3 regions of the Acidobacterium sp. FHG110202_01 genome follow, and region 2 is predicted to be linked to each of the others. Evidence: riboswitches for the same ligand, from Rfam matches in the RefSeq annotation. Region 2 holds a riboswitch; each other region holds the start of a gene.
What was found. A riboswitch is a leader RNA that binds a small molecule or an ion and turns the genes downstream of it on or off. The one in region 2 is predicted to bind cobalamin.
Positions count from the first base shown of each region.

Region 1: linked by a shared signal. The riboswitch ahead of AC5S16_RS00750 (TonB-dependent receptor) and the one ahead of AC5S16_RS06680 (ATP-binding cassette domain-containing protein) in region 2 are both predicted to bind cobalamin.
Region 3: linked by a shared signal. The riboswitch ahead of AC5S16_RS01555 (ribonucleoside-diphosphate reductase subunit alpha) and the one ahead of AC5S16_RS06680 (ATP-binding cassette domain-containing protein) in region 2 are both predicted to bind cobalamin.

Region 1 is NZ_JBZYWJ010000001.1:190,543-201,159, reverse strand. Features, by position in the region: gene AC5S16_RS00780 (hypothetical protein) at 1-37, shown strand, start outside; partial or broken gene AC5S16_RS00775 (tetratricopeptide repeat protein) at 337-666, shown strand; gene AC5S16_RS00770 (CHAT domain-containing protein) at 1,063-2,526, shown strand; gene AC5S16_RS00765 (SDR family NAD(P)-dependent oxidoreductase) at 3,279-4,004, opposite strand; gene AC5S16_RS00760 (DUF4232 domain-containing protein) at 4,094-4,795, shown strand; gene AC5S16_RS00755 (carboxypeptidase-like regulatory domain-containing protein) at 4,825-5,301, opposite strand; gene AC5S16_RS00750 (TonB-dependent receptor) at 5,403-7,805, opposite strand; cobalamin riboswitch at 7,893-8,088, opposite strand; gene AC5S16_RS00745 (hypothetical protein) at 8,288-8,917, opposite strand; gene AC5S16_RS00740 (hypothetical protein) at 9,280-9,498, opposite strand; gene AC5S16_RS00735 (hypothetical protein) at 9,495-9,800, opposite strand; gene AC5S16_RS00730 (hypothetical protein) at 10,064-10,354, opposite strand.
Region 2 is NZ_JBZYWJ010000003.1:72,472-83,088, reverse strand. Features, by position in the region: gene AC5S16_RS06685 (pyridoxal phosphate-dependent aminotransferase) at 1-826, shown strand, start outside; cobalamin riboswitch at 1,036-1,232, shown strand; gene AC5S16_RS06680 (ATP-binding cassette domain-containing protein) at 1,593-1,808, shown strand; cobalamin riboswitch at 2,120-2,290, shown strand; gene AC5S16_RS06675 (TonB-dependent receptor) at 2,324-4,744, shown strand; gene AC5S16_RS06670 (histidine phosphatase family protein) at 4,923-5,504, opposite strand; gene AC5S16_RS06665 (CbtB domain-containing protein) at 5,704-5,925, shown strand; gene AC5S16_RS06660 (CbtA family protein) at 5,940-6,683, shown strand; gene AC5S16_RS06655 (ABC transporter substrate-binding protein) at 6,792-7,691, shown strand; gene AC5S16_RS06650 (ABC transporter ATP-binding protein) at 7,688-8,455, shown strand; gene AC5S16_RS06645 (FecCD family ABC transporter permease) at 8,452-9,459, shown strand; gene AC5S16_RS06640 (cobaltochelatase subunit CobN) at 9,456-10,617, shown strand, end outside.
Region 3 is NZ_JBZYWJ010000001.1:383,690-394,306, reverse strand. Features, by position in the region: gene AC5S16_RS01565 (hypothetical protein) at 1-49, opposite strand, end outside; gene AC5S16_RS01560 (ribonucleotide-diphosphate reductase subunit beta) at 571-1,593, opposite strand; gene AC5S16_RS01555 (ribonucleoside-diphosphate reductase subunit alpha) at 1,606-3,981, opposite strand; cobalamin riboswitch at 4,075-4,268, opposite strand; gene AC5S16_RS01550 (carboxypeptidase-like regulatory domain-containing protein) at 4,689-8,174, shown strand; gene AC5S16_RS01545 (tetratricopeptide repeat protein) at 8,363-9,595, shown strand; gene AC5S16_RS01540 (ThuA domain-containing protein) at 9,623-10,504, opposite strand; gene AC5S16_RS01535 (twin-arginine translocation signal domain-containing protein) at 10,595-10,617, opposite strand, start outside.

The sequences.
Region 1 (10,617 bases), on a different contig from region 2:
AATGGCAAGTGCAAACGGGAAACCCAGTGGGCCGTAGTTCTTTTAATTACCCTATCTGCGCTTGCTGGCTGTAAACCAAAAGTCTTAACAGACCCTAAAGCTGTCTATAGCACGGCAGAACAACTGATTATTCATGGGAATCTGGAAAGTGCCCATAAGACAGCTCAGACAGCAAGCGCATTGCTTTCCCAGAAAGATCCTGAGTGGGCCTGGAAATTTCGACTCCTTGATACGAGGGCCTTACTACGACAAAGCAAAAACGATGCAGCTTTATTAGCGCTCTCTGAACCGCTACCTTCCTCGCTAGCAAATACAGACATTGCCTTAGAACAGAACGTGCTTAAAGCATGGGCATACTTATCATTAGGGCGCCGTAGCGAAGCTAATCAGGCATTGCTTGAAGCCCAATCTCTATCAAATAGTAGAAAGCCAGCTGCAGGTGACAATTCTTCTCCCTTGAAAAGCCATGCTCTCACCGTCTTAGGCATGCTATATCTTCAGCAAGCTGACCTTGTTCAAGCCGAGGAAGTTTTCCATCGAAACCTCAATATTGCTCGTACTCAGCATGATAATTATCAACAAGCAGCCACTTTATTAAACCTAAGTGTGGTCGCCCTTCGCCAGGAGCATTTTGATGAGGCACTGGATTTATCAGAAGCAGCGGTGCGTTCTGCCCAAAAGATCAATGCAAAGAGTCTCTTAGAAAAATCACAAGGAAATATAGCTTGGGCAAACTACAAACTCGGTAATTTCGAAGAAGCCCTGGCGCGTTTTCGTATTGCAGAACAGGGTGCGAAAACAATAGGAGAGACTGACGACCGAATTGAATGGTTAAACAACACAGGATTATCTCTCTATCGCCTCGGATATCCAAATGATGCAGAGGCTTGTTATAAAACCGCTCTTCAGATTGCAGAGTCTTATCAAGACGTAGAAGAAGAGATTACAATTCACGTTTCGCTAGCCGAGCTATTCCTGAAATCCAATAATCTTGAATTAGCGGCACAGCATACTAGTAAAGCGCTCGACATTGCTCACGCTTCAGGTAGAAGTTCAGATGAAATGGATGTGCTCTTTCTTAAGAGTCTTATAGCTGCACGCCAGAACAATATGGCGCAATCTATAGAAACTCTCGATGCCTTGGATCGGAATCGCGCCATTACCCCTTCTTTGCGTTGGCAGGTGGAAGGTGCCTTATCGGATGTTTATGCAGAATCCAATAAGTCCGATCTTGCGGATAAATGGTACCGCCAATCCATTACAACTTTTGAAACGCAACGAGCCACCATCAAGAAAGAAGAATCGAAGCTCCCTTTCTCGACAAATGCTGATGAGCTCTACGACGATTACATTCGCTTCCTGGTGAATCACAAACGGACGGATGAGGCGCTGCAGTGGTTTGATCTTGGGCGGGCGCGGACTCTGGAAGAAGGGCTCGGTGTCACTTCATCGGATTTCAAAGCTGCGCTGAAAAGGCCTCTCAATGCGCGCGCGATTGCCAACAGGCTGCATGGCACAATTCTGGTCTACAGCGTGGCTCCGCAGGAGTCATACCTGTGGGCCATCAACTCTTCAGGGACGCACTTCTTCAAGCTTCCGCCGCAGGCTGAAATCGATGCGCATGTGAAGAACTATCAGCGCGCCATTCTTGATTCAAAAGACACGCTTGCGTCTGCCTATGCCGATGGCATTGCGCTCTACAACATCCTGGTGGCGCCGGCGGAAAAGCTGATTGCGAAGAACTCGCCGGTCTACATCATTCCTGATGGAAGCCTGACGACGCTGAATTTCGAGACGCTGCTCGCTCCGGGCGGTGGTGTGCATTACTGGATTGACGACGCCACTATTACTGATGCCAGCTCGCTGAAGCTGCTGGCGGCGTTCCGTCCGGAAACACGCGCGAAGACGGCGAAGAAGCTGCTGCTGATCGGGAACCCTATCTCGCCGGATGAAAAGTTTCCTGACCTTTTGAATGCCGGAGCAGAAGTATCGAATATATCCAGGCACTTCCCTGCTGCGACAGAAGCCGTCTTTACGCAGAAGCAGGCGCTGCCCTCTTCGTACATCAGCACTACGCCGGGGCAGTTTTCCTACATCCACTTTGTGGCGCATGGGACGAGCAGCAGCGCGCAGCCGCTCGACTCAGCGATTGTGCTGACGCGCGAGCCTTCGAACCCGGATGCCTTCAAGCTCTATGCGCGCGATGTGATCCAGCAGCCGCTGCATGCGGACCTGGTGACGATTTCGGCGTGCTATGGCTCAGGGTCGCGCGTCTATGGCGGCGAGGGATTGGTGGGACTGTCGTGGGCCTTTCTGCGCGCGGGAGCGCATTATGTTGTGGGCTCGCTGTGGGAGGCTAGCGACGCAGCCTCGCCGCAGCTGATGGACCGCATGTACGACGAGCTGGCCCAGGGGCGCTCGCCTGATGTGGCGCTGCGCAATGCCAAGCTTTCTCTGCTGCACTCGCAAGGCGTGTTTCGTAAGCCTCTCTATTGGGCCACGTTTCAGCTTTATGGCGGTGCTTAAAAATCAACCGCGAAGTCGCTAAGAGCGCCAAGTCCGCAAAATATTTCTCACACCAAACTGCTCCAGCGTTGCAGATTTTCTGTAACGGTTTGATTACGGTCGTCACTACCAATACAGAAAAAGGAAAGACATCTTTCAACAGCACTGCAGTTTGCCGCTTCGTCGACAGCTAACTTATCTGCCTGGGTTCTCCCATCCCCCAATTGAAAACAGGAGCAAGGGGAGTGATATGGATTTTTATGATGCAGGCCGGAGTAGAAAGAATTCGTATTCCTACTTAAACAATGAACCCGCTTCGTGCCATTTCTTGCGCGCCGGCGTTGAAGATGAGCAGCTGCTGGTGGAGCGCATCCTGGAGTTTCTCGATGAGAATCATCCTCTCCGCTCAAAACCGCGTGCCTTTTCGGAGTGCGGGTGATAAACAGGGCTTTGGCCGTGAGTGCTGAATATGCCTTGTCAACGATTTCGAAAGTAACATTTTGCTGTAAGTTGCTGGTCTCAAACGAGACCTGTTACAACGAGCAATGAGCTTGTATTTCCGCTATTTCTGCTATCCTGAATGTAAGGACAAAATAGACAAAAAAATCGCCTATGACTGGCGGTTTTTTATTGCCTGGAACCAGGACTTTACGTCGAACCTTCCTGTTTTCAATACTTTGCCGCATTGAAAACAGAAGCCATGGTTTTTCAAAGACTTAACACCTCCCCCCAGGGGGGAGAAGACCCCACATCTTTCCGGGCAAATGGTCTGACTACAGCCCCAGGCCGCCATCGACGCTTAGAATCTGGCCGGTGATGAAGTGCGGACCGGTGGCAAAGAACATGACGGCGGCGGCAACGTCTTCCGGAGCGCCGTTGCGCTTCATCGGAGTCTTATGGGCGAAATGCTCGTAGTCGGCGGAGACCTCCCCGTTCACGATCATTCCCGGCGCAACACAGTTCACGCTGATCTCCGGCGCAAAAGCCTTGGACATGGTCTGCGTAAGCATGTGCAGAGCGGCCTTTGAGGTGCAATAGTGGCCGTGCGTGGGCCAGGGATGTAATCCGCCGAGCGAGCCGATGTTGATGATGCGTCCATGGGCTGCTTTGAGATGCGAGTAGGCGGCCTTCGCCATCAGGAACGGGCCGCGGGTGTTGGTCTCAAACATGGCGTCCCACTGGCTGACGGAAATTTCCTCAAGCTTCGCTGTCTCGAAGAGGCCTGCGTTGTTGACGAGCAGATCAAGCTGTCCGAAGAGCCGGACGACCGTAGCGATGGCATCTTCCACATCTTTCGGATTGCGTACATCGCAGCGGACGGCTGCAGCCTTGATCCCAAGCGCCTGTAATTCCTTTACGGTCTGCTGTGCCTGAATGTCAGAATCGCGATAGGTAATGGCTACGTCAGCGCCGGCTCGCGCCAGCGCGAGCGCAAGTGTGCGCCCGATGCGCTTGGCAGCGCCCGTGACCAGCGCGGCCTTTCCCTGTAAACTGTCCATATATCTTGATTTTACCTGCTAATAAGGATTTCTCTTTCGGAGGCGCGAGGAAGGCCGCCTTGCAACGCATTTGGGGCAGGGGTCATCTTATGACTGATACACTTCGAGGCAATTCTGTGCTTCCCCGGCTACGCCACATGATTCTTCTGGCATTGACATGCGGTATTTTTGTGGCAGGTTGCTCTCACTCACAGCACAACGCATCTCTGCCGGGAAGCGCGCCCAACATTCAAAAGGACGACACACGGCGCGCAAAGGCCGCTCCGAATCCCAACGCACCTTACATGGTTGCGACTAACAGCAAGCCTCCACAGCTGGTAAAGCGCGCGGACGAAGCCGGAGGAACGGAGCCTTGCCAGGACAAGAACCTGACCGTTACTGAGATTGCCGCAACTGTGAATGGCAACTACCGCGCGGTGAAGCTCGCTTTCTACAACCAGGGGCTTGCGCCGTGCCGCATCGGCGGCTTCCCGAATGTTTCTCTGCTGGATCAGCATGGGAACCCTGCAGCCAGCCTGATCGTTGACCACATCAGCGAAGCGGCATTGAGGGCAAAATTGGAGCCGGGTGCGGTCGAAAATACCTCCGCAGCTCCGGTACAGGCGCAGCTGGTGATTGCTCCGAGAGGCGAGGCATGGTTCCAGATGGGTTGGTCAACCGGCGACACATGCCCGGCGGTCTCGCGCATCAGCGTTTCTGCTCCGGGATCAAGCGAGGCTTTTACAGTGAATCATCCCCTGAATGTCTGCGAAGGTCGGATCGAGATTACGTCTCTTCGCGGGGATAGTTGATTGCGAGGGCCAAAGCCCTCGCCTACCTTTCAATGAGGCTGCGGCTGATTCTGATCTGAAGGCTTGGGAGCTTCGTCCTGGCCGCCGACCTGTGAGCCGTCGTGCTTCTCGTAAATCGAATACTGGTGGCCTGGAGGATTCAGCTTGACGGCGATCTCCTCGGTCGGACCTTCGAGATTGTAGTCAGCGCCGTAGGTCTGGTATCCCTTGGCGACGATCTGGAGGCGTACTGTGTCCCCAACGGGGATCACGTCAATTACAGCCTTTCCGTCCTCATCGGTCTTCAGTTCCATATTGCCGTCGTCCTTGCCATCCTTCATGGGATGAAAGATGACGCCGGCGTTCTCCACGGGCTTGCCGTTCGATGCCTTGGTGACGGTCACGGTGACCTTGCAGGTCGGCGGTGGCGGAGTGTATTTGCGGCCACGCTTTACCTGTTGCGCAGAAAGGCTCAGGGGCACACAGAGAGAGAAAACCAGGAGCTTGCGGGAGACTGCTAAAACCATGCCTTGATTGTAAGGAATCAGGGTCAGGGATGAGAAGAGGGCTGTTTCAAGGGCCCCATCCTTTTCGGCGAAAATCATGTCGAAAGGATGGGAGCCATTCGTTATTTCTTTTCCTTGCCTAAGGCGAAGCGCAGGCCGGTGCGGAAATTGAACGGCAGCGATGTGTATCCAATCGGGCCGGTATGCTGGTTGCTCAGCAGGTTGTCAAGCTGTGCGTAAACAGCAAGCCAATGCGTTGCCTGATAGACGACGCCGAGATCGAGTTTGGCGTAGCCGTAGTCGAGGTTGCGGTTAGGCAGCAATAGCGAGTTGCCAAAGAAGGCGTCGCTGAAACCGAGATAGGTGGAGTCATCGCTGCGGCTGGAGAATGCTCCGTTGCCGATGAGTGTCCAGTACTTGCCGGTGTAGGACGCTGAAATAAAGCCAGTATGTGGCGGACGGCGGAAGGGACGCGATCCACGCAGCGGCGAGTAAACGCCTATGGGGAAAGTTGGAAATGATGACTCGGTGTTGTAGGTAGGCTCAAGCGCGTCGGAGCTGAAGGAGTGCTGCACGACAGAATCAAGATAGGTATAGCCGCCACGCAGGAAGATGTTCTTGCCAATGCCGTATTGCACTTCGCTCTCGACACCCTGTGCGCGGAAGACCAGCGAATTCACTGTAGGCGACGCCAGCGCCACGTTGTAGGCGGCAACGATCTGCGCAACCTGATCGGGAGAAAGCTGCGGTAGAAGCTGGTAGAGCGCGCTCGCTGGAACGGACTCGATCTGATTCCCGAACTCATTGTGGAAGTAAGTTGCGCTCAGAAGTACGCGCTCGCTGAAGAGGCTCTGCTCTACTCCGCCGTCATAGCTGCGCGAATGCTCCGCTCCGATAGGCCCGATGCCATACTGTGCGGCGGACTGCGGACCTCCGTAGGTGTTGAGCACCTGGTAGAGCGAATCGAACTGATCGGTGAGGGTCGGCTCCTTGACGCCCTTTGAAAAATTGAAGTTGAGCTTGGTGCCGTGGAAGATGCCTCTTCCGGGACGCACGAGGTAATAGGAAAGCCCGATGCGCGGCGTACCTTCAGTTCCGTAAAGCTGGTTTTTCTGAATGCCTCCACCAAATGAGTAGAAGAGGCGATTGCGGAAATCACCGCCGATCTGGAGCATGTAGTCGTAGTTGGCACGCTCCAGGGTGTCATTCAAGAAACCGGGATAATAGTCTTTTCCACGCTCGTCTTCAAAGCGGAAGCCGGCAATGGCCATCAGGTGCGGCGTGAACTGATAATCGGCCTGCACGTAGAGGTTGTCGCGGTTGGATACAAGCTCTGATGTGATGGGATAGGTTCCGGCATAGTTCAGAATCGCCTGACCGCTGACGGAGTACCCGTTGGCTCCTTTGATAGTGACTGGCAGGCCGAGATAAATGCCGTCGGTTGCGTCATAGATTCCAGTAGGCGACCACTGCGTCGACTCCTCGCGCTTGCGTGCCATGCCATAGCGGACGAGGCCGTGCAGGCGGTCGGAGAAAGTGTGGTCGATGGTTCCGGTCATGAAAATGTTCTGGTCAGACTGCTTGGCGTCATTCGCGATCTGGTAGAACTGGTAGGCATTCGGTAGTCCGGTAGCGATGTCGGCGTTGCGCGCAGTAACGCGAATCGTCGTAGCTGCGGACCACGCCCATCCCAGGTTCGCCGTCTCGACAATGTTGTGGTACTCGCTCTGGGGAACAGAGTTCTGCGTCTGAAGATCGCTGAAGCCGCCATAGTAGTCGAGAGAGCGATGCGTTCCGCCGAGCTGCACTTCATTTCGATAGGTGCCGAAGTTTCCTGCGTCGCCTTCGTAGATCAAAGACGGGAACGATGTGGAACCGCGAGGCGTGCTGAAGCCGATGACTCCGGCAGCTGCGTCAGAGCCGTAGAGGACGCTGTTGGGACCGCGATAGACTTCGGCCTTCTCCACGCCTGTGGATGCAATGGTGGAGAGGTCGAATCGCCCGCCAATGTCTTCAATGGGCGCGCCATCGAAGAGCACTTTGTTCGAGTCTGAATTGCCACCGCGCACGAAAATGCTGGCAACACCGCCGCGTTGTCCGGTCTGGACAACACTTATTCCGGGAACCTGGCGCAGGATGTCGACCATATCTGCGCGGTTGAGGAAGTCGGTTTTGTTCAAGCCCGTAATAGATGCGCTTACCTGAGCCTGCGGCAGGGGTGTTCCGGTTTCTGTGGCGACGATCGACTGCCGCACCCACTCGGGTTCAAGCTGGATGTTCTGCTCTATGCCATCGAGAGAGCCACCGTAGAAGCTTTCTGTCGCGAGCTGGCGGAAGGATCTTCCACCGGCCAGAACGTAGAAGCGGCCAGTTGCTGAAGAAGAGAGCTGATAGCTTCCATCGTTCCGTGTGATGCCCGAAGCGATGACCTGCCCGTTCTGAACGAGAGCTACGCTGGCATTGGCGATGGGGGCGCCCAGAGAATCGGTAACACGTCCACGAACGACGACAGCACGTGCTGGCATCACTGCTAACAACAAGCAAACTGAAAGGAGAGCAAAGCGGCTTCGCCGCGGAATGTCTGGCATTTTTCCTCCGTTCCCCTCGGAACGCGGTACTGTGCGCATGAAGCCGGTCTCCTGACTCGCGCGCTCTTGCCCTGCCGCCTTCCCGGATGTTTTCCAGTGGCTTTGTGGTCAGGCATCCTTGCACGTCCTCAAAAACCAGACATGCAGAAACGCGCTTACAGTTGCGGGGCAGTGGCGGATTCACACCGTCTTCCCTAGCACCTCATGCGTTGGTTGAAAGTTTGATTATTCGTGAGCAGAGGGGTCATGTCAAAGAAGTGTCGTTGATAATGGTGAGCCAGCTTGTAAACCATTGGAACGATTTCATCACTATGTTATACGCTCTGGCTGATGCTGTATCCCCGTCTGCATAGTATGCAGTGTTTGTGCGGCTTAGGCCGCACAGCGTGAAAGAAGACGGCGGGGAAGCGTTGCCAAGGTTAGCTCTTCCTGAATGTACCTCTGGGTGCGCCGAATATGCCCAGACAGGTGGCGGTTTCCTTCAGTGTCCTGTATCGGAGCGGATTCTGCTTCATCAGGTCAGCAGCCAGACTGTGACTTGCATTCCGGCTGAACAGGTCCTCCAGCAAGCCAACATCGATGGTGCTGTAATCGACGCCGATACTTGCACAACGCTGGGGGACAGACATACGCGACCACTCAGCAGGACCGACACGGCGTTTTGCCGTTTCCGTGGTGGTCACTGGCCTTGCATCTCTGGGTGAGACGGGGTTGCGGGAGTCCTTCATAGCGTTCAGTTGTAGACGTGCAAGCTCAAGCTCCTTCTGCTGCTGATCGAATAGCTGCTTCCACACGTTGTTTGCATCGGCTGCTTCCCGCTCCAGTTGGCGGGTAGCCTCCTCCACTGCACGCTGTGCAAGCTCTGGACTCAAGTCACTGACTTGCAGATTGTGCTTCGCAGCGGTGGCGCTGAGAATCTGATTCGCACGCTGTTTGACTGCTGCTTCGGGAAGGTTGATTACTTCGTTGCTGCTGTTGAGGGCGATTTCCTGGGCGGGTGTCTGACCTTCTGCGTAGCCTGGGCGGAATACATTGCTGTTGAGTGACATGTGAATCTCCTTGGATTCGGTTAGAGGTTGTTTCTCCGTGGTGCATCCCTAATCCACCAGACACGCCAGCCAAGGAGTCTCTTGCGTTTGCTCGTTCACTGAGACGTTCTGGCTAATCGGGTGGATGAGGCGATGCAAAGCGCTCCCACACGCTCGGAGAAAGACATGCGGGAGCCTTTGTGAGTGCTGGGACTCAACCCGTCCTGCATGACGGGGAGTCGACCAGCGCCATCGTTGCTACAACGTCGAAGGATCAACTAACGACGCGGTAACAGCGAAGTCTTAGAGCGGCATCACGCACCTGTACTGGGGGACGCGATGCCGTCACTGCCGCTGCCTATGGCAGAGCAGCGGACAATGCTTTAGGCGGCTGCGATGTATGAGTCTGGACTCAGGGTCTCAGGGTTGCGGTAGTAGTCGAGCCGCATCAAGTCTCGGCCTGTAATCTCCCATTCCCGCCTGCTGTCCAGATGACGGGTTTTGATGCCCAGACAACGGGCAAGTGCTTTGACGTGCCGCTCAGTGGTGTGCAGCAGTGTAGCTGCCTGTCGTGAACCGTATGACTGGTGTAGGCGGATCATGCCAACCTCCCCAGCGCTCTGAGCAAGGGGTTTGTGTATCGGTCTTTCCTGCGCTTCTGCTTCCCCTTCTCAGGGTCGAAGTGTCTTGGTGGACGGGGAGCACCAATCGCCTTACGGTCCAGGCGTATCTGTCCCTCAGATACTCCCAACAGGCAGGCAAGCTGGATATTGGAGATGGCTGGAGCGTGCTCAAGGATGACCTTGAGGACGGCGCGGCGTTCACCGCATGTATAGCCTTCATCAGGCCGCTGTAGACAGATTCTGGCTGCTGTAGCGCGATCTGTGAGAGTGATTTCAGGCATGACTTTCCTCGGAATTTCAAAACTTTGTGTTCACCGTTGGTGGACGCGCCTTCGGCGTGGCTTCGGCGTGGCTTACAGCATGGTTTCAGCCGTAGTCGCAAGGGCTGACGCTGTGATTGATACCCGCATGGATAGGGTGTCTGTGCTGTATGGAGTGCTACGAGTAGCGATCTGTTTCTCGAACGGTGTCGCACCGTGCAAAAGGATTCGAGACAAGCTCTATTACTAACCCCTTTCAGGAGCTATTTCTGGCAGAAGGGGGGTTAATACCCATAAACGGGGATCATCCGCTCGGCGCTGTACTTGTCAAGCAATTGCTTCCATACGACCAGCGTGTCGCGCTTCTTCGGCTTCGACACCGGCTCTTCGTCGCCATTAAGTACGGGCGGGTTGAGGACGAACTCATCGATCTGGTTCTTCGCGCTAGTGCTCAAGGCGGAATCCCATTCGAGGTATCCGAAGGACAGCTTCAGGTAGTGAGCTACGCTGGCAATCTCCCATTTCGGCATCTGGTGCTCGTGTGCGATCTCGTGGATCGTGTACCAGTGTCTCATCAGGCGGCGTCCTCCATCAGGTGCGGGAATCGGCGATGTAGCAGGTGGTCATAACGTCGCGCGAACCAATCCCAACGTCGGTCACATTCGGACGTGTCCTTCGGCGGTATTGGTTCGATTGGTGCGTTAGGTCGTGACCACGGTGGACAGTCACAAAAGCGTTCTAAAGCGTCGGCATCTTTCTGGCTGACGTGAACTTCCCCATGCAGGAGGAAGGTTTTCCGCTTCATATACCGTAGGAGGTCTGCTACCTGGCTTTTCTG
Region 2 (10,617 bases):
ACGGCGATGCCGGCTTCCGGTTCCTGCATTCATTGAGTACCGCCGGGTCTTGTCGAACTCCTCGGTTGAAATTGTCCCCGAATGCCTTGATCCAGAATCGAACTTTCAGTACGACATCGAGTCTTTGTTGCAGGGTTCCCATGAGGCAATTCTGCTCGCAAATCCGCAGAATCCCACTGGGGTTCTGCAAGCTCGCGAGAGGATACTGGAGCTTACTCACCTGGCTGCAGAACAGGGAATCCTGATTTTCCTTGACGAGGCATTTATCGATTATCATCCCGAAGCATCGCTTGTGGGTGATGTGGATCGATATCCGAACCTTGTCGTTTTTCGTTCCGTGACGAAGTTCTTCGGCATGCCGGGACTTCGCGTGGCGTATGCGGTTTCATGTGCTAACACAGTTTCTCGGATTCAGGATCGAATCGCGCCGTGGTCGATTACCACACTTGCGTCTCGTGCTGCCGCAGCAGCATTGGCGGACAAGGACTATATCCGCCAGACACTGAGACTCAATGAGCGAAGGCGTAGTCGGCTTGACGATGAGCTGCGGAAGCTTTCATTGCGAACCGAACCCTCTTCCTCGAATTTTGTTCTGTTCCGCTTGCCATCATGGATCGATGCTGGCGCGTTCTGGAAACGCATGATTGATGAGCATCACATCGTATTGCGGTTGTGCAAGGATTACGAGGCTCTTCCAGAAGGCTATCTTCGCGCAGCTGTGCGTAGTGATTTCGAGAACCGCAAATTGGTAGAAGCTCTAAGGCTGACATTCGTGTCGTTTGGGATGAGTGCCAAAGTTATATCTGAAGAGCGCGAGGAAGGGTAACCGAGAGCATGGCGCACTAGTACCTGCCTTTGCTTCCGGCTAAGAGGATTACTTCAAAAACGGAATCCCTCGCCTGCTACATCCAAGGGCCTCTGAATCGGCGGTAGATCCTCGGGGGAACGATCAGGTGCAGACCGATAATCCGGAGCAATGATCTCGCTCATAAGCGACAAAACAGTGACAATCTGACTGCATCGCTGTGCTATTGTTGTCTTACAAAGATTCAGGGTGTCCGCAAGGACATAAAAGGGAAGCCGGTGTGAGTCCGGCACGGTCCCGCCACTGTTACCAGGAGCAGGTCCTTCCAATCGCCACTCAGCTTCGGCTGGGGAAGGCGGAAGGACTAAGAATGGCATAGCCCGTTCTACCTGGGAGTCAGGAGACCTACCCTGAATGATTCTGACGTAAAGCCCTGCGGAGAACAGGCAGAATGCGACGGTTCTTTTCCGATCCAGTTTCCACTTCTCATTCCAAGAATGTCTCCGTCGGCTTTCCGCCAGGATGAAGAGATAATCGGCCGGTAAAACCGCCTGATATGTCTCGGAGGAGAGCGCATGAGCATGAGCCCAGGCTGATGCAGAGCTTCTCCGCGTTCGCCTTTCGGTCTGCTGTGCCTTGCGGCGCAGGAAGGAGAAGTTGTGCAAGAGCCCGCGATCAATGTCGAAACAAAGTATGACTCAGATGCATCCACCGCCAATCGCTCCACCATCGGTGGGCCGGTGTTTATTTGGCTTTTGATGCGCCAATACAAGGACGTAGCAGCCCAATGAGCATTCTTGAACTAAGGCAGGCATCCGTAGTGCGAGGGGGAAGGACGATCCTCGACTCAGTTTCGATTCGGCTGCGGACGGGAGACTTTCTGGCGATAGTCGGGCCAAACGGAAGCGGAAAAAGCACATTGCTGCGTACGATTGCCGGTCTTTGGAGAGCTACTTCTGAGGAGGCATCCTGCTCGATGAGCCAATGGCAAATCTCGACATAGAACATTCGCTGGAAGTTCTCACCCTGTGCCGGAGGCTTACCGCAGTCGCTCGTTATTGCTCGAAAGTTGCACTCATGCATCTGGGCGAATTCAATCGATTGGCCCCTGCGAACGGGTGTTGAATGCGCAATCCATCGAAGAAGTCTTTCGTGTCACTGCCGAAACTCTCTACGGACGCGAGGGGCATCCATTCTATGTCTTTCATACGAGTGAGGACGGAAAGGGGCACAGTCGGGAAATGTAGTTCCGCAATTTAGAACTTGTTAAGTAGGGTCCTTTTATATCTGAACAAAGCGCGTCGGAGCTTTGCACAATTTAATACAAGGCGGGATGTACGGGAAGCGCGGTGCGAATCCGCCACTGCCCAGCAGCTGTATGCGATGGAACCGATTGCACAATGCCACTGCCCTTGTAAGGGTGGGAAGGCGCAGTCGCGGCAAGACATCGCAAGTCAGAAGACCGATCCCTCCAGCACGATAAGTCCGCTCTTTCTAGGGCGAAGGAGGACACGAAAAGTGATTGCAAGATTTCGATTTCTATTTTCTACCGGTCTGAGTTTGCTGGCTGTTCTATTCGTACTGAATCTAAATGCTCAAACGGGCGAAACAATACGCGGCAAGGTCCTGGACTCCTTAGGCAATGCAGTTTCGCCTGCTAGAGTCGCTCTTCTTCAGGGAGACAATAAAGTCGCCGAAGGCACTGTGGATGCCGAAGGCTTTTTCTCGCTCAACGCGCCTCGATCAGGAACATACAGCCTTCACATCGAGGCCGAGGGCTTTTCAGAACAGACCATTTCACCAATATTTGTCGGCGACGGAAAGACGGTAGAGACGACCGTGCATTTGAGCGTTGGCGCTCTGCCGCAGCAGATTGTCGTGACTGCAACCGGAACAGCGATTCCGGAGTCCCAGACGGGCGCATCGATCAGCCTCATCGACAGCGACCAGATTCAGGCATTGAACAAGCTGGATGTTCTCGAGGAACTTCGGCTGGTGCCCGGAGCACAGATCGTCCAGACCAGTCAGCGCGGAGGCACCACTTCCCTGTTCCTTCGTGGAGGCGAATCCGATTTCAATAAGGTTTTGATCGATGGCATTCCGGCAAACAGCATCGGAGGCGGCTTCGACTTCGCGCAGCTCACCAACAGTGGGGTTGCCAGCGTGGAAGTGCTTCGCGGATCGAACAGTGTTCTCTATGGAAGCAATGCGCTGGTCGGTGTCGTGAGTGTGACCTCAGCCAAAGGCTCAACCAGCACTCCTCAGTTGAAATACGCAGCAGACGGCGGAAACTTCAATACCTACAATCAGGACGCCTCTCTTGGGCAGGCAATCGGGCACTTCGATTACTTCGGCAACTTTGCGCGTTATGACACGAGAGGCAGCTATTCCAACGATTTCTTTCATAATGTTACGTTCGACGGAAATCTTGGCTGGTTTTTGAACGAGAGAACAGGCATACGCATCACCGCACGTCACAATACCACCAATCTTGGAACCCCCAACGGCATCTTGTTCTATGGGATTGAAGATGATTCCACGCAACGAAACGAGAACACATACATCGGTGGAACCATACAGGATCAAACCACAGAACGCTGGCATAATCAGGCGCAGTTCGCTTATACACAATTCAGCGACCTGAATGTTAATCCAACACCGACGGGCTCATTCTTCGATTCACCAATTGAAGGACCTGTGTATCTGGGAAATACGGTAACCATTCGCGGAAGCAATGGATACAGTGTGACCGGCCAGGCAATTCTTGATTTCGGCGGCGCCTATCCAATGATCTTCTCGTCATATGAAGGCCACCGGTCCATCAATGCCCAGACGGAGTATCGTTTCTGGGAAGACTGGACAGGAGTCGCAGGTGCTCGTTTCGAGCATGAGAACGGCCAGGGACTGACTCGCAACAATTACCGTTACTTTGCTGAAGGTCACGGCAGCCTGGCCCATCGCTTTTTTGCGACTGCAGGCGTGGGCGTCGATAAGAACGAAGTCTTTGGCGTTGCCGCAACGCCGCGCGTCTCTCTGGCCTATTATTTGCGGAGCCCGCTGGACGCAGGATTCTTTGGACAAACGAAACTGAGATTCAACTATGGACAAGGAATCGAGGAGCCCAGTACATCACAGCAGGGGTCAGCACTCTTTGCCTTGCTTACTCCGGAGCAGATCAGTCAGTTCAACATTTCGCCGATCGGTCCCCAAAGAAGCCGTACATTCGATGCGGGTATCGAACAGGGACTCTGGAATGGACGTGCCATCGTCGGGGCAACCTTCTTCTATAACAGATTTTATGATCTGATTTCCTTTCTGAATGTAAATGAACTGGTCGCTTTGGGAGTGCCTCCGGAAGCCGCCGAAGCCACGCCTTTCGGCGGAGCATACGTCAATGCGGACTCCGAACGCGCATTGGGTGCTGAGCTCGACGCCAAAATCGACCTGAGGCATGGCCTGATCTTTCAGGGAAACTATACGTATCTCGATCCAGTGACCACCAAGGCCTTCGGTGTTCCATCGTTCAATCCACAGTTTCCCAGTATTCCAATTGGAGCTTTTTCTCCACTCGTCGGAGCAAGACCTTTTCGACGTGCCCCCCATTCCGGAAGCCTGGCTCTCTTCTACAACCACAAAAATTTCACTGCGACCTTCAGCGGGTCTCTGATTGGAAGCCGCGATGACAGCACGTTTCTCTCCAATGCAGATGGCGGCAATACCATGTTGCTTCCTAACCGGAATCTGGCTCCTGCCTATCAGAAGTTCGATATGAGTGGCTCTTATAACTTACGCTCTTCATTGCAGCTTTACACCAGCATCGAAAATCTCTTCAGCCAACACTATCAAGCGGCCTTCGGGTTCCCGGCCACACCGTTTACCATCCGCAGCGGCCTTCGGTTCACGCTAGGCGGCCCAACAGGCTGGGCTTTCTGGAAATAGCGAAACCGAGTGCAGGTTTTGAGCACCGCCTTTCAATTGCACAGGCTGTGCTCAAGCTCATCAGGAGCACAAAATGAACGAGGAAGCAACTTGCCCTTACCTAGATTCCCCCCAACAATGGATAGGAACACCCGGCCAACTTTGGACGCGAGCCTCGCGATTTCTCGGATCAGACATCTCACTCGTCCGAGTGTTGCTTCAGTGAGCAACCTACGCAACGCAGCGTCCAAACGCCACGGCTGAAACGCAGATCGGTCAGAGTCAGCGGAGCAATGTCCACTCGCCAGAAAATCATCATGGGCATTTGCAAAGCATGGACAATCGCTGCACGAGTTACCGCTGGATGAGTTACGGCGATGGTGTGTTTTATTGACCGCTGCTCGTCCATCCATCTTCCGACTCGAGCAATTAGGTTTTCCAGCGACTCTCCTCCGTGCGGTGCGGCGCTTGGATCGGTCAACCACGCAAGGACTCCGTCGGGATCCTCGGCTTGCAGTACATCCAACTTCCTACCGCTCCATCGTCCATAGTCGTAGTCTCGCAGTTCCTCTGCCAGCACCACCGGGAGTCCCAAGATATGGGATGTTTGTTGGGCTCTTTGCTCGGGTGCTGACAAAATGCGGTCCGCCCGAGGCACAGTCCAGGGAAATCCACCAATCCCCTTATCATCGCGCTCGATAACAGGTTCGTCGAGCGGAAAGGCTGCCTGTCTTTGTGATTCTGTTGCTGCGTGCGCGATGAGCGTGAGCCGAGCGGTCAAGGGAGTTCCTCTGCCGGGTCTATACCAGAACCTTGACACTTATGATAGAGGGACCATAGGGTTAGATTAGTCTTTGATAATGAAGTGAAGAAGCCGGTGCAATTCCGGCGCGGTCGCGCCACTGTGATATAAGCCAGACCTTCCTTCATTCCTGAAGCGAACTCTGCTTGTGGGACGCATGATCCCGGGAGGTTCTCAAATGGCCCAATCCGTAGTTAGTGTGCTGACGCCTCAACCTGTTTCCATTCCAGCTATTCCCGTCCGCGAAATATTGCCTTGGGCCTTGTTTGGCGGGCTCCTGATGTTGCTGGCGATTTACTTTGTCGGAGCCGAACAGGGGGCTACTTCTCTCATCCAGGGACATGCCGTTCATGAATTCGTGCATGACGGCCGTCATCTCCTCGGATTTCCCTGTCACTGACAAGAGGCTATTAGATGATTCGCATCCTGCTTCTGCGCGGGATGCTTGCAGGCGTCGTCGCAGGCCTTTTCGTCTTCGCATTGGCCCGGTGGATCGGCGAACCGCAGGTAGAACGCGCCATCGCAATTGAAATCAGCATGGACCGGGCGAAAGACGAGCCGCCTGAGCCTGAAATTGTGAGCCGCAGCATTCAAAGGAACTTCGGATTGCTGACGGCGACCGTCATTGAAGGTACTGCCATAGGTGGCATTTTCGCGCTTGTTTTTGCCTTCGCCTATGGCCGGATGCCTGTGACAAGCCCGCGTTCACTTTCAGCCCTGTTGGCAGGTTTGGGATTTGCAACACTTGCAGTTGTCCCTGCGCTGAAATATCCGGCAAATCCGCCTTCCGTAGGGAATCCCGAAACCATCGGCCTGCGCACCGGGGCATTCTTCCTGCTGCTTGCCGTTTCGGTCATTGCCATGGTCCTCGCAGTTCAAGTTGAGAACCGTTTGCATAACCGTTTGGGCGTCTGGAATGCTTTGCTGGTTGCGGCAGTTTTCTTCGTCGTTGTCGTTGCCACAGGTGCTCATTTTCTTCCAAATTTCGACGAGGTTCCGGTCGGATTTCCCGTGACCTTGATGTGGAGATTCCGTATGGCCGTCCTCGAAATGCAGATGCTTCTGTGGACTGTACTTGGGTTCTTTTTTGGGTGGCTTGCGGAGAAAGCTGCATCAAGCCCTGAAAGCACACATCGCTGGACGGCATACAGCCAGTAGATAAGCCTTCGTTTTACCAAAGGACAAGAAACAATGTATCCGCTGCAGGAATCCTCAAACTCTGGCATCCATCGTTCGCATCCTCCGAGGAGGGTTCTCCGGTTTGGCATGGCTCTACGACAGCAATTCCGCCTCAAAGCAATTCTTCTGCTGGTTTATGTGCCGATCCACGTCTTGACGCTTTCGGCACAAACCAGACCGCAGCGGATAGTTTCCACATCCCCCAGTATCACGGAAACGCTCTTTGCGCTGGGCGTTGGAGATGAGGTCGTCGGGGTGTCACGCTTCTCGAATTACCCGCCTCAGGTTCAGAAACTTCCAAAAGTCGGCAGCTATGTCCATCCTGATGCCGAGGCCATTGCTCGACTTGTGCCTGACCTCGTTGTGCTGGAGCGCAAAAGCAATGCCAATGATCTAACGGACAGGTTGACTGCTCTTCACATTCCATTCGTCGAAGTGCCATACGTCAGGCTGGAAGATATTTACACAGGCATTCAGCTCATCGGGAAAGCCGCAGGCGTTCCCGACCGCTCGGCCATCCTGATCGCCCAGATCAAAAGCTCTCTCGACGCCATTCAGTCCAAAGCAAAGACTATGCGCTCCCCGCGTGTGCTGATCATAGTGGATCGTCAACAGGGAACGCTGAATAATCTGATTGCTGTTGGTCCTGATAGTTATGTGAACCAGGTTCTCGAAATTGCCGGCGGCATCAATGTCCTGGCAAAACCAGGTCTGCCGCAATACCCGCATATTTCGCTTGAAACGGTCCTGCGTGAGAATCCTGATGTCATTATCGATCTGAGTGGTACACAGGAAACTGAAGAGGCTCGCCGAGCCTCACGTGCCGCAACTCTTGCCTTGTGGAGTCAATATCGGGATCTTGCGGCTGTCCGAACTGGACACGTTTACGCCGGCACCACCGATTCGCTCGTCGTTCCCGGCCCGCGCACTCCGATTGCGACGCAACAGCTATTTGATTTCGTTCATGGCATCGGAGGTTCGGATTGAGCTGTCTGCTGGAAGTCGATGGCGTGAGCTTCTCCTACGGAAGCCGCCCCGTCCTTGATTCGATCAGCTTTTGCGCCGAAGAAGGAGAGTTCCTTGCGCTGCTCGGCATCAACGGCTCCGGAAAGAGCACTCTGCTCGACATCATCTCCGGGTTTCGCATGCCCGAAACCGGTGCAGTCACCATCGTCGGACGCCATCAGAAGCAATGGAGACGCCGGGAAATCGCGCAACAGATTAGTCATCTGCCGCAGGCCATCCATGCCGATCTCCCATTCACTGCAGAGCAGTTAGTCGGTATGGGCCGATACCCGCACACTGACCACTGGTATGAATCCGAGGAGGACCACAAATACATCCGTGCGGCTATGGAGCGCACTTCCTGCTGGCCGCAGCGTCATCGCGCCTTTCGCTCTCTGAGCGGAGGTGAACGCCAGCGTGTGCTGCTCGCCGCGTGTCTCGCTCAGAACGCCAATACGCTCCTTCTGGACGAGCCATCCACCTTCCTCGACATCGAACAGCAGTTGCACTGCTTCAACATATTGCGGGAAGAAGCGCGTGAAGGAAAACTCTGCATCGCCGCTACGCATGACTTGAATCTGGCGCTAACCTACTGTACACGCCTCATCGTGCTTGCAAGCGGAGCCATCGCCTATGACATCCGAACCGCAGAAACCCATGACAACACAGAATGGCTGAGCCTGTTTTCAAAACGCCTCGATATGGGCAGCACTCCGGCAGGCTCGCCCTGGGTGTGGTACCAATGACCACAACCCAACAGCTTGGCTTCCTGACGCGGTACAGCGTCCTGCTCTCCTTCATGGTCTTTGTCGGAGCAGCGTTGCTGCTCCCGTGGGTCGGAGCCGGCCCCATCAGCCTGACGCGCGTGCTGCAACGTGAGGCGCCGGACTACGAGATTTTGCTTCAATTGCGGGTATCCCGTACTCTTCTCGCACTCGTTGCCGGAGGCGCACTTTCACTCGCAGGTACGCTTTTTCAGGCGATGCTGCGCGATGCGCTTGCCACACCATACACACTTGGCATCTCGGCGGGCGCTTCACTAGGAGCAGTCGCCGTCATAGCCGCCGGCTGGGAGACCTTCCTCGGAGTTCCCGTAACGTGGATCGGAGCCTTGACCGGGGCCTTCGGTGTTCTCATCCTCGTGATCGGAGGCGCATTTCGTCAACGCCAGATTTCAGTTTTCAGCCTGCTCCTGACAGGGATCGCCATTAATAGCATCTGTGCTGCCTTCATCATTATCTTGAGCAATTTCGCTGGCATGTCGCGTTCGTTCTCCATTGCGCGATGGCTGATCGGCAGCATCGACGCGACAAGCTACACCTCGCTAGTAGTGTTGGCAGCAGTTGTGTTCATAACTTCTGCCTTCATACTCGCGCAGGCACGCAGTTGGAATCTGCTTGCTGTTGGGGAGCGATGGGCGGCCTCGCGTGGTGTGCGTGTTGGAGCTCTACTCGCGCAAGGCTATATCCTCGGCTCAATTCTTGTTGCCGGGGCAATTGCTCTCACCGGCCCCATCGGTTTTGTCGGATTGATTGTGCCGCATCTTGTGCGCTCACGCATCAGCCCCGATCATCGGCTCCTGATGCCTTGTTCCTTTCTCTTAGGTGGAGCACTACTCGCGCTCTGTGATGCCCTCGGTCGCATCATCATGCCGCCCTCGGAGCTTCCAGCCGGTGCTGTACTTGCCTTAATTGGTGGCCCATACCTGGTCTGGGTAATCCGCCAAAGAACGCCTGTGGAGGAGATATGACATCGTATCGTCAGCGCGTCATCCGTGCGGATGGCCGCACTCTGAACATCGTTCAACACCGCGGGCATCTGTCGTACTGCGTAACCGGCTGCTGCTGTGGCCGAACCGACCGCGGCTATGCTGAGGTTCCGGTCGATGTCTATAAGGAAGAGTGGCTGCGGCGCAAAATCCGCAATGAAGTACATCTCACCAAAGGCGGATGCCTCGGCCCCTGCGCGTTGGCGAATGTAGCCTGCCTCGTCTTTGACGGGCGATCCGTTTGGTTCCACTCCGTAAACAGCGCCTGGCAGGTCCGGCAGATCTTCGATTACACCGAGTCGATGCTCAAAGCCGACCGATTCCTCAAACCTCCGGCTGAGCTGAGCGAGTTCGTCTTCAACTACTACGACTGGGATGTACGCAAACCGGCCGAACTGCCCGACGAAACCGAGGCTCCGCAACCAACCGGCGGCATCATGCTGCTTTCACACGCGGATACGGACCTTTTGACGTTAGCCCGCGCAAAAGACCTTCTCCCTGCGGAACTCGAAGTAGGTTCTTATTCCCTCAACGCACTCCACAGCGAAGATCAGATGGAGGTACTGCTTGGCGGGAAGTTAGGCCGTGCCCGCGTTATTGTGCTGCGTGTTCATGGCCCTCTCAGTTGCGTGCCAGCGTTTAACCGCCTGCGCGAGATGTGCATTCAGCGCGGACAGTCTCTCGTGCTCATCAGCGGCACCGGCGAGCTAAGCCCCGAGTTCTCGCAAACCGTCAACGTTCCTGGCGACGTGATGGAGACGGCCGCTCAGTATCTTGCTCTTGGCGGCGTCAACAACTTTATCGAGTTGTGTCGCTTCCTTTCCGACCGCCTTCTACTAACCGGACATGGCTACGCAGCTCCCACTCCAATGCCGGAACATGGTGTCTATCTCCCCGACATGGATATTGCCGCCATCGAAGACTGGGAACGCAGAGCCGATCCGCGCAAGCCCACGGTTGCTGTGCTCTTCTACCGGGCTCATCGCATGAGCGGCAACACTGGATTTATCGATGCCCTGGCGCAGGCAATCGAAGAGCGTGGAATGAATGCACTCTGCATCTTCACTTCGAGCCTCAAGTCGTTGGAGGCCGGCAGACCTGCAGCCTTCCAGTGGATCGAAGGGCGCACAGACGTGCTAA
Region 3 (10,617 bases), on a different contig from region 2:
CAAGTAGCAGAAAGGCCGACACTGCTGCGAGCGTTTTTGCACAGGACATAATTCACCTACTTTCGCCGCGAATTATGTACAATGCCAAGTGAATTATCGCCATTTACGGCATTTATAATCCAATGCGAGGCAAGGAGGAGACCAATGTTCATCTATCGCATTGCGTACGCCACCGTCCTTCTGTCCGTTGGCCTTGAGATAGCTAACGCCCAATCATCCCCTGCAACAATACCGCCAGCGGCTGATACACGCGCTATTGCGGAATTCAGTTCCCTTTCAACCTGAGTTGAACAAACCGCACGCTCCCTTATCCACACGTTTTGATTCACTTAAGTCTTCCTGCTTTGCTCTCAGGGTCTATCAGGTTGCTCCCAGCAGTCCATTGAGCGACTCCATACCGATTCTGAAGACTGAAACAACTTGCCAATCTGTGGCATCGCTTCAGTGGAAAGATATTTTGGAGCCTACGATATCCCCTCAACCAGTTGAGAAGCGGTGAGTATCCTAGTTAAACGTCCAACGATGCGTCAATTTGCCAATGCGGGCTGGAAGAAGCTTGAGAGGGAGAAGTCAGAAATCTTCATGAAAAGCCACCTCCCCGGCGACCGCCGTCTGGTAAGCAGAGACGCGCCGCTCAAAGAAGTTCGTCAGTTCCTGAACATCCTGCAGATCCATGAACGAAAAAGGGTTTTTCGTATGGAAGGCAGGAGCAATGCCCAGCCGCTGGAGCCGCGCATCGGCGACGTAGCCCAGATACTGCCGCATATCGCGCACCGATAACCCAGCCACCCCGCCGCTCAGCAGGTCCTCGGCAAACTGAGTCTCCGCATCCACCGCCTCGTGCAGCATCTGGACAATGTCGCGCTCCAGCTGCTCGTCCCACAAATCCGGCTCCTGGCCACGGACCACATTCACAACCTCAAAGGCAAACTCAAGGTGGCAGCTCTCATCGCGAAAGACCCAGTTCGTCCCGGCAGCCAGCCCATGCAGGAGCCCCTTGGAGCGTAGGAAGTACACATAAGCAAACGCAGCAAAGAAGAAGAGCCCTTCAATGCAGGCAGCAAAGCAGATGAGGTTCAGCAGAAACTGCTTGCGATGCTCGCGTGTCTTAAGCTGATCGAGCTCCTGGATCGAATCCATCCACTTCATGCAGAAATCGGCTTTCTTGGAGATGGAGGGGATGTTTTCAACCGCTGCAAACGCAGCAGCACGCTCGTCGGGATCAGGCACATAGTTGTCGAGCAAAGTGAGGTAGAACTGCACATGCACCGCTTCCTCAAAAAGCTGCCGGGAAAGATACAGCCGCGCTTCCGGTGAGTTGATGTGCTTATAGAGATTGAGGACCAGGTTGTTCGAGACAATCGAATCGCCGGTCGCAAAGAATGCCACCAGCCGCTGGATGAGATGAACCTCAGCAGGGCTGAGCCTCTGCTTCAGATCGACCAGATCAGTCTGGAAGTCTACTTCTTCGACCGTCCACGTGTTCTTGATACCGTCGCGGAACATATCGAAGAAGACCGGATAACGCATCGGCCGCAGCGTAAGGCAGAGGCCCGGATCGAGAATGGCTTCAGGAGCCTGGACAGATGACATGGAAATCTCCTTTTACTGGCATGCTTCGCACGAGCCTGGGTTCTCAAGAGGGCAGGCCACGGCGGATGATGGGTTAGCGTTAGCAACAGTCGTCTTGGCAATGCGCGTTGCTGGCCGCGAGCGCAGATAGTAAGTGGTCTTCAAACCACTTTTCCATGCATACATATACATGGAGCTGAGCTTGCCGATGTTCGGCGACTCGGAGAACAGATTGAGCGACTGGCTCTGATCGATATAGGCATTGCGGTCGCGCGCCATATCGATCAGCCCGCGCATGGGGATCTCCCATACCGTGCGGTAAATCTGCTTCAGATCGTCAGGAAGCTCTTCCATCAACTGTACAGAGCCTTCAGCCAATTTCAGGCGGATGCGAAATTCTTCATTCCAGAAATCGCGCTCCTTGAGTTCCGCAACCAGATACCGATTGACCTGAAGGAACTCGCCGGAGAGCGTCTCGCGCTTGAAGAGATTGGATATCTGCGGCTCAATGCATTCGTAGCAGCCAACGATGGATGCAATCGTGGCTGTCGGAGCGATGGCGATCAGCAGCGAGTTGCGCACACCATGCTTCTGAATCCGTTCGCGCAATTCATTCCAGCGCGCTTCGTCAGCGGGCTTTACGCCCCAGAGATCAAACTGCAGTTTGCCCTGAGCAAGCCGCGTCTCTGCAAATGATGGATGCGCTCCATGCTGCTCTGCCAGTTCGCAGGAGGCTGCGAGCGCGTGATAATAGATTTCCTCCTGAAGGCGGGCTGACAAATACTGCGCCTCAGGTGAATCAAAGGGCAGCCGCAGTTGAAAGAAAACATCCTGAAGGCCCATGATACCAAGGCCAACAGGACGCCAACGCGCATTCCCATTTGCTGCCTGAGAGATTGGGTAATAGTTGATGTCGATGACGCGGTCAAGCATGGGAACAGCAATCTTCACCGTCTGCGCCAGCTTGTCGAAATCGAAGGCGCCATCGGTGACGTGGCGTGCAAGGTTGATGGAGCCGAGATTGCATACCGCCGTCTCATCGCGGGATGTCACCTCTGTAATTTCCGTGCAGAGGTTCGAGAGATGGACGACATTTCCCTGCCTGCCCGTCTGGTTGCACTTCAGGTTGCAGGCATCCTTGAAAGTCATCCAGCCATTGCCAGTCTCAGCCAGGCAGCGCATCATGCGCGCATAGAGATCACGCGCCTTCATCTGTCGGGTGAAAAGCTTTTCTTCTTCTGCCCTCTCATATGCTGAGGCAAATTCGACTCCATAAAGATCGGGCAGGTGAGGAACGACCTTCGGATCGAAGAGCGACCACATGCCATCCTCTTCCACGCGCCGCATAAAGAGGTCCGAAACCCAGTTAGCAAGATTCAGATTGTAAGTGCGTCGGGAAAGATCGCCGGTGTTCTCGCGCAGCTCGAGAAATTGCTCGATGTCCGCATGCCAAGGCTCGAGATAGACGCAGCAGGCTCCCTTGCGCTTGCCGCCCTGGTTGACTGCTGCCACAGAGCTATCCAATGTTCGCAGCCAGGGAACGATGCCATTCGAGAGTCCGTTGGTCGCGCGGATGAGCGAGCCTTCCGAGCGCACGCGGTGAAAGGCCAGTCCGATACCACCGGAAAATTTCGAGAGCAGAGCAACATCCTTATAAGCGTCGTAGATGGATTCGAGTGAGTCCACCGGTGAATCGTGCAAGTAGCAGGAGGACATCTGCGCATGCTTGGTGCCTGAATTAAATAGCGTAGGAGAACTCGGCATGTAGTCATGCGAAGCAATCAGCTTGTAGAACTCTATGGCTTCGTTGGGTGTGCCTGCCAACCCGCATGCCACGCGAAGAAAGAAATACTGAGGCGTTTCGATGACCTTGCGAGAGAGCGGATCGCGCAGCAGGTAGCGGTCATACACCGTGCGCAGGCCGAAATATTCGAAGCGGTCGGAAAGCTGCTCATCGATGGCGTGGTTGAGCTTGCGCGCATGCGTGCTCACAAACTCCGCGGTTGCCGTATTCACTACGCCTTCCCGGCAGCCGTATTCCATCGACTGCGAAAATGAGTGCAGGTTCTGGCCTGCGACTTCCTTAAGGATCGTTCCCAGCAGCAGCCGCGCAGCCAGCTTTGAGTATTGCGGCTCTTCTGCAATCAGCGATGCCGCCGTATCGATGGACATGGCGTCCAGTTCGCGCGTGGTTGCGCCATCGTAGAGGCCGCCGATAGTTTTACTGGCAACGCGAATCGCGTCCACATGCGACAGCCCATAGGAGCATCGCTGCACGGCGCGGACAATCTTATTGACATCGACACGCTCCAGCGCGCCATTGCGCTTGCGAACGTGCATCGTTGGTGTTTCCTCGGGAATCGGAAAACCAGGAAGAATATCGGAAAGACTTGATTGAACGGTAGCCATCGGCTGCTCTCCTGGCCTCGGAGGAAAGAGAAGAAAGCAGCGCTCCAAAGACGGAGCAGGAAGCCACTGCCACTTCACCTCCCCGCGGAGGCGTAAGCGAATGTCTTCGTGGCAGGTCTTCGGACTTGCAGGCTGCCTACTTGCTCCAGCTTCCCGGTTCGTGGATGAACCAGTGCTTTTGTCGGAGCGTTCGTTCCTGCTTACCGCTGCGGGGCAGTTCCGGCTTTTCACCGGATTCCCTTTTCAGCCTGATCTTCCAATCAGGCACCGCGAAGTGAAACCTACTTTATCAAGAGTATACCTTGGAGTCAAACACTATATGTTGGGGTGGCTGTGCAAATCGTTCGGCTGGACCGGCAATGCCGAAGTTACCACCAGTTTCTATTTCATCGGCGGCTGGAGGCCGATTTTCGGGAAATTAAACAAGCAGATAAATCGCCTTGACAAGGTTATTTGGAGAGAGCTATTGTTTCGCGCTGGTAAACATTTACTTAACTTGCAAAGCATCTGGAAAAGTAAAATTCCAGCTTATTTATGTCACTGATAGAAAGCCGTCAGCTTACTGTGCTTGCAATTTCGTAAACGTTTCCAATTAATTTCACGCCTTTACTTCACATTCAATCAGCCCCACACCACCGCATTCATTTTCAGACGGCGAAGGGGCAGATAGGCGTTACTGTAACGATTTACTTTGTCAGGAGGTTCTGATGCGTCGTTCCCGATTCATCGCGGCGGGTATCGTTTTTCTTGTGCTCTTACCTGCATTTCATACCTGGGCTCAAGAGAATGCAACAATCACAGGAAACGTCCTTGATCCGAGCGGAGCGGCAATTCCGAATGCCGCCATCAGTCTCACAAACCCGGCCACCGGCCAGGTAAGACAAACTGTATCCAATAGCTCCGGAATATATCTCTTCGCAAATGTCGGAGTCGGCAATTTTACGCTGAGCGCCTCGGCGACGGGCTTCCAGAATTACACCCGGACAGGCATTGTCGTGAACACAGGCCAGACACTGAAAGAAGATGTAAACCTCACGATTGGTGCCTCAGGCCAAACGGTCACCGTTCAGGCCGATGCCCTGCAGGTACAGACCGAAACGAACGAGCTCAGCAACCTGATCAGCGGCGCACAGGTCACGCAGCTGGCAACCAACGGGCGCAATGTGACAGCGCTGGCCGCGCTGGGAATGGGCAAGTCCAACACCCTGCCTTCCTTCAGCGGCGTGAATGCGCTCACATCCGCGAATGGCATCAGCTTCAATGGCACACGCTCAACCCACAACATCTATCTGCTGGACGGAGGAGAGCTGAATGACCGCGGTTGCGGCGGATGCTTCAGCTCCCTGCCTTCAATCGATGCACTCGCCCAATTCCAGACGCTGGACAGCAATTACGGACCGGACTACGGCATTGGCTCTGGCGGGACGATCCTCATGGTCCTTAAATCCGGCACGCATGACTTCCACGGAAGCGTTTGGTACTTCAACCGGAATGAGGATTATGACGCAAACAACTACTTCATTAACTTTGCCGGCAAGCCGCGGCCTGAGTTTCGCCTGAATGAACCAGGTTTCAACATCGGCGGCCCCGTGTGGATTCCTCACATCTATAATGACGCGCGCAATAAGACATTCTTCTTTGTGAATGAAGAATGGCGCAGGCTGATTCAAGGAAGCACTCCCTCGATAGCAAATACAATCGCCGCAAGCAATTTCCCTGTGGCCGGGCAGCCTTTGACGTATACGGTCCCGCCCAAGGGAAATGTCCCGATCGTGCCTGTCACGAGCGATCCGGCCAAGTTGGCCTTATACGCACAGGATGGACTGACTCCAGGACAGGCGTTTAAAGATGCATCAGGAGCGCCTTGTACTACACAATGCGTAATTCCTGCCAACCTGATCGACCCGAACGCGGTGCTGGAGCTGAATGCCGGGACCTTCCCCAAACCAAACCTGGGAACGAGCCAATACATCTCTTCAATCCCGCAGCCCACCAATGTACGAGAAGATGTGGTTCGCATTGACCACACCTTCAACCAGAAATTTCAATTCAGCGGTCATTATCTTCACGATGCAGTCAGCCAGACATACTATCCGCCGTTGTGGGGCGACAGCACCTACCCGACGGTAGGCACTGCCATGCTGAACCCATCGTGGTCGTCAAGCCTGAAGCTGACGCAGACATACACGCCTTCCCTGCTGAACGAAACAGCATTTCTCTTCAGCGGCAACACCATCAATCTTGATCCCGTAGGCATTTCGCAGCAGCCAGACGGCTGGTCGGCTACAACGTTCTTTCCGCTGGCCAACAACTTAGGAACCCGCATGCCGGAGATCCAGCTGGGCGCGCCGTACAACACTACCTGGAGCTCGAGCTATTTTCCGTGGAAGAACTCCTTTTTTGGCTATGAGCCTAGAGACGATGTCTCGTGGACGCATGGCAAGCATCAATTCAAATTCGGCTTCAGCTGGCTCCACGCGGTGAAAAACCAGCAATTGCAGGCCAACACGCAGGGCACTGCCGTTTTCAATAACAGCACCTTTGCTCAGGACTCATACATCAACTTCCTGCTGGGTGATACTTTCAGCTTTACGCAGCTGCAGTTTCTCGCCGGCAAGCACTGGGTGAACAACAACTATGGCTTTTACTTCAATGACAACTGGCACGTCATTCCGCGGCTGACCCTCAACCTCGGGTTACGTTTTGACGGGCTGCCTCATGCCTACGAACGATTCAATCAGTTTGCGAATTTCGTTCCCGCCGACTACCAGACATCACAGGGTTATCCGCTCAATGCGGACGGCACTCTGAACCCGGCTTCGCTTACCAATTTCGGAGGGCAGGCGTTCTACCTCAATGGCATGCAGGAGGCGGGCGTGAACGGCTTCCCCCGCGGAAACGTTCAGAACAAATACACCACCTGGCAGCCCAGAGTCGGCTTTGCTTACGATGCTACTGGAGATGGAAAGACGGTGGTCAGAGGTGGCTTTGGCATGTTCTTCGAACGCGTCCAGGGCAACGATGTGTATAACGCGGCATTGAATCCGCCCTTTGCATATCAGCCTTCCGCGAACAACGTTTACTTCTCCAATCCGAATACCAGCGCCCTTACCGGAGCGACAACGTCGCAGACGTTTCCTTCCACGCTCACCAATCTGAAGTATGCGTACAATCCACCAGGCACGGCAATGTTCAGCCTGGGAGTACAGCGGCAGGTTGCGCCATCGATTGTGGTGCAAATTCAGTATGTTGGCTCGCTCGGCTGGAGCCAGAACAACGACCGGAACATCAATACACTCCCATTAACTCATAATGATCCGGCCGCTCCAGGTAATCCCTATTACGACAGGCAGGGCGTTGCTGGAGCTTTAAAAGATAGTCAGGGAAATTCTTTGCCATCCCTAACTGCAAATCTGTATCGAATCTATCCGGGCTACAGCACAATTACGCAGGAAGAGAACGAAACCAATTTCAACTATCACGCTCTCCAGGCAGGTCTGCGCATGGAGAACCGTCACGGAGTAACGCTGCAGCTGGCTTATACCTTTTCGCATGAGCTGGACGACGTAAGCAACGATCTCAACAATCTCACGAATCCTTTTAACGCGGCTTATGATTATGGGGCGGGCGCCTTCGACCGTCGCCACATCTTTAATGCGAGCTATATTTACAACCTTCCCTTCTTCCTGCACAGCTCAAATGCATTGGAGCGCACAGTCCTGGGAGGATGGGTATTCTCCGGAATTACGGTAGCTCAATCCGGAGTGCCACAAGCCATCAATTACACCGGCCCGGACGTGCTTGGACTGGGAGGCAACGGCGCTACGAATCGCGAAAGTCAGGTGGCAAAGGTCTCGTATCCTAAGAAACAGACCGCATGGTTCAGCACCAGTTCCTTCGCCGATCCAATAGCCCCGTGGAATGGTGGTACGAATCAAGGGTTTGGTACGGCTAAAAAAGATGCAGTAGTCCTGCCCGGGCTCTTTAACTTCAACATGTCCCTCTTCAAGGACATTCCACTCACGTCAAGCGAAAACGGACCGAAGTTCGAACTGCGTTTCGAGTCCTTCAATACCTTCAACCATACTCAGTTCAACGCTATCGACTTCAGTTCGGCGGACTCGAACTTCGGGCAGGTGACCCAGTCCTACGATGCCCGGCGCCTGCAGCTTGGAGCGAAGTTCAGTTTCTGAGTGCTTCAATGAGGGCGCCGCTGTCTACGAGGCGGCGCCCTCTTCCCTTTCCTCCAATACGCTCCCATCAGCTGCGCCATAATAAAAGCAAACGCACAGAAGATCGCAAAAATATATCTATGTATCTTCGAGCGTTCAGAAATTTTTTGATGAGTGTCCCCACAAATATTATCGGCTCCCGAATAGTCATGGCTTTATGGCTTGTTCTCCTCTTTCTTTGTATTTGCCTGTCCGTGCCTGCACAGACTCCGACAGCTGATGTGGGACTGCAGCACCTCATCGATGCGCTGCAGGTGGCAAAGAATTCCGGGGATCTCACCCAGATCGCAGATACTTCCGAGAAGCTGACCGGTGCCGCTGCTCAGCACGTAACAGCTGTTACCTCGCAGCTCAATCAGCCACACCTCACGGCGACAAGAAAACAACAGCTCAAGAAAGAAGAACAGCAGCTTCACCAGATTCTGGGCAACGGATTCAATGACTGGGGAACAGCCGAGGCGCGCCAGCAGCAGTATCCGCAGGCGCTTGTACATTTCCAGCAGGCCGAGAAATGGGACCCGGGCGCGCCAAATCTCATGCGCAATCTAGGCACCGCCGCCTTTCTGTTGCAGGACTATGCTGAAAGCGTTCGCGCTCTTACTTCTGTCGTTGCACAGGACCCAGGCGACCAGCGCTCGCGTTTGATGCTGGCCATGTCGCTTTTTCCAATCGAGAAATTTGCAGATGCCGCCAGGAATTTCGCGCAGATCAGCGACCTGGCCATGCAGGACACGCGCTCGGCGTATGCCTGGGCCTTCTCCCTCGCGCGCACGAACCAGCAGCAAAAAGCCAATCAGATTGTCGATGTTCTTGCCGCCCGCGATCTCGCTCCTGACGTGCGTATGCTTGTATGCCAGCTCTACAACACAACTGAGAACTATGAGCATGCAGTTCCCTGCTTCCGTAAGCTGACGTCGGAAAATCCCTCCATGCCTGGTGCACACTTCCAGACAGGAGCCACGCTCGTCCACCTCGGCCATCCCAGTGACGCTATACCGGAACTGCGCGCCGAGCTCAAGCTCAACCCACAGGACGTGGAGACGCAATATTACCTGGCTTTTGCCCTGCTCGAAACCGCGCAGAAGGATGAAGCCATGTTACTGCTCCAAACTGTGATAACCGAAAAGCCCGACCACTCTCAAGCCCAATATCAGATCGGAAAAACACTACTCGAAGATGGCAAAACCGGCGAGGCCATCCCTTATCTCGAAACAGCAGCAAAACTCGATGGATCTTCTGACTACATCCATTACCAGCTGCAAATTGCTTATCGCAAGGCTGGCCGCACAGAGGACGCCAACCGCGAGCTGGAAATCTACAAGCAGATCAAAGCCAGCCATCGCAACACGGGGCCATCCCATGAAAGCAATGGCCCGGGATAAACCGGGCCCGATTCATACTGACCGGTTTCAGTGAGCCGCTACGCGAGGATGCGAAGCAGTGCTTCCCTCCGTCATGCCAAGCGCCCATTTGACTGCTTCAAAGTACATTTTGCGAATGTCCGGATCATTCCACGCCTCTTCGGTATGCCCGAGCGTGGAATAAAAGACGTGTCCTTTGCCGTACATCTTGCTCCACGCCACGGCAAAGTCATGGTCCTGGCGATGGATGCGCGGATTGTTGTCGTAATCGAGCTTCGATTCGTCAAGACGAAGAAGCACGTTCACCTTGTCGCGCGACCAGCTCTTCGGCTGATAGATCTCGTCATATTTAACGAATGCCTTGGGGAAATGCCGCACAGCAGGAAAATCAGGATCCTCATTGATAATCGGAGCGTTGAAGGTCATCCAGGGATGCTGATCGAACCATCCGCCGATCATCTCGCCGTACTCGGGCCAGGTATAGTTTGTATCCAGCGCTGCATGGATTCCTACAAAACCCTTTCCATCGTCGTGAATGAAGGCCATCATGTCACGCTTTTGATCGGCATCCATGTCGAGTTCGCCTGTTGTGCTGGTAAAGACCAGGACGTCGAAGTAATTCAGGTTCTTTGCATTGCGCCCCAGGTCTTTCTTGGTAAGGAGTTCTGTATCGGTGCGCATTTCCGTATCCCACAGACCGCTCTCTTTACCCATGTCGTAAATGGCATTCATCGCAGCGGAAACTGAATCATGCTCAAAGCCTTTCGTCTGGCCGATGACCAGAACATGCTTCAGATGAGTCGGCTTGGCGTGCGGTGGAGGAGGCACGCCCAAATCTTTTCCGGATGGTTGTTGCGTGTTGCCTGTCTGACTGAATATTGCAAGGACGAAAGCGATGAGAGTGCAGAAACGTTTCCCAGGAATACGCAAGAATTCTCCTTCGATAGCTTCAATGGATTTCTGGTACTGAAGAATATCTCTTTCGTTGTACTTCTGTGAAGGGCATGTGCACCTTTGCTTCTATGCATGACTCTTCATCAGCG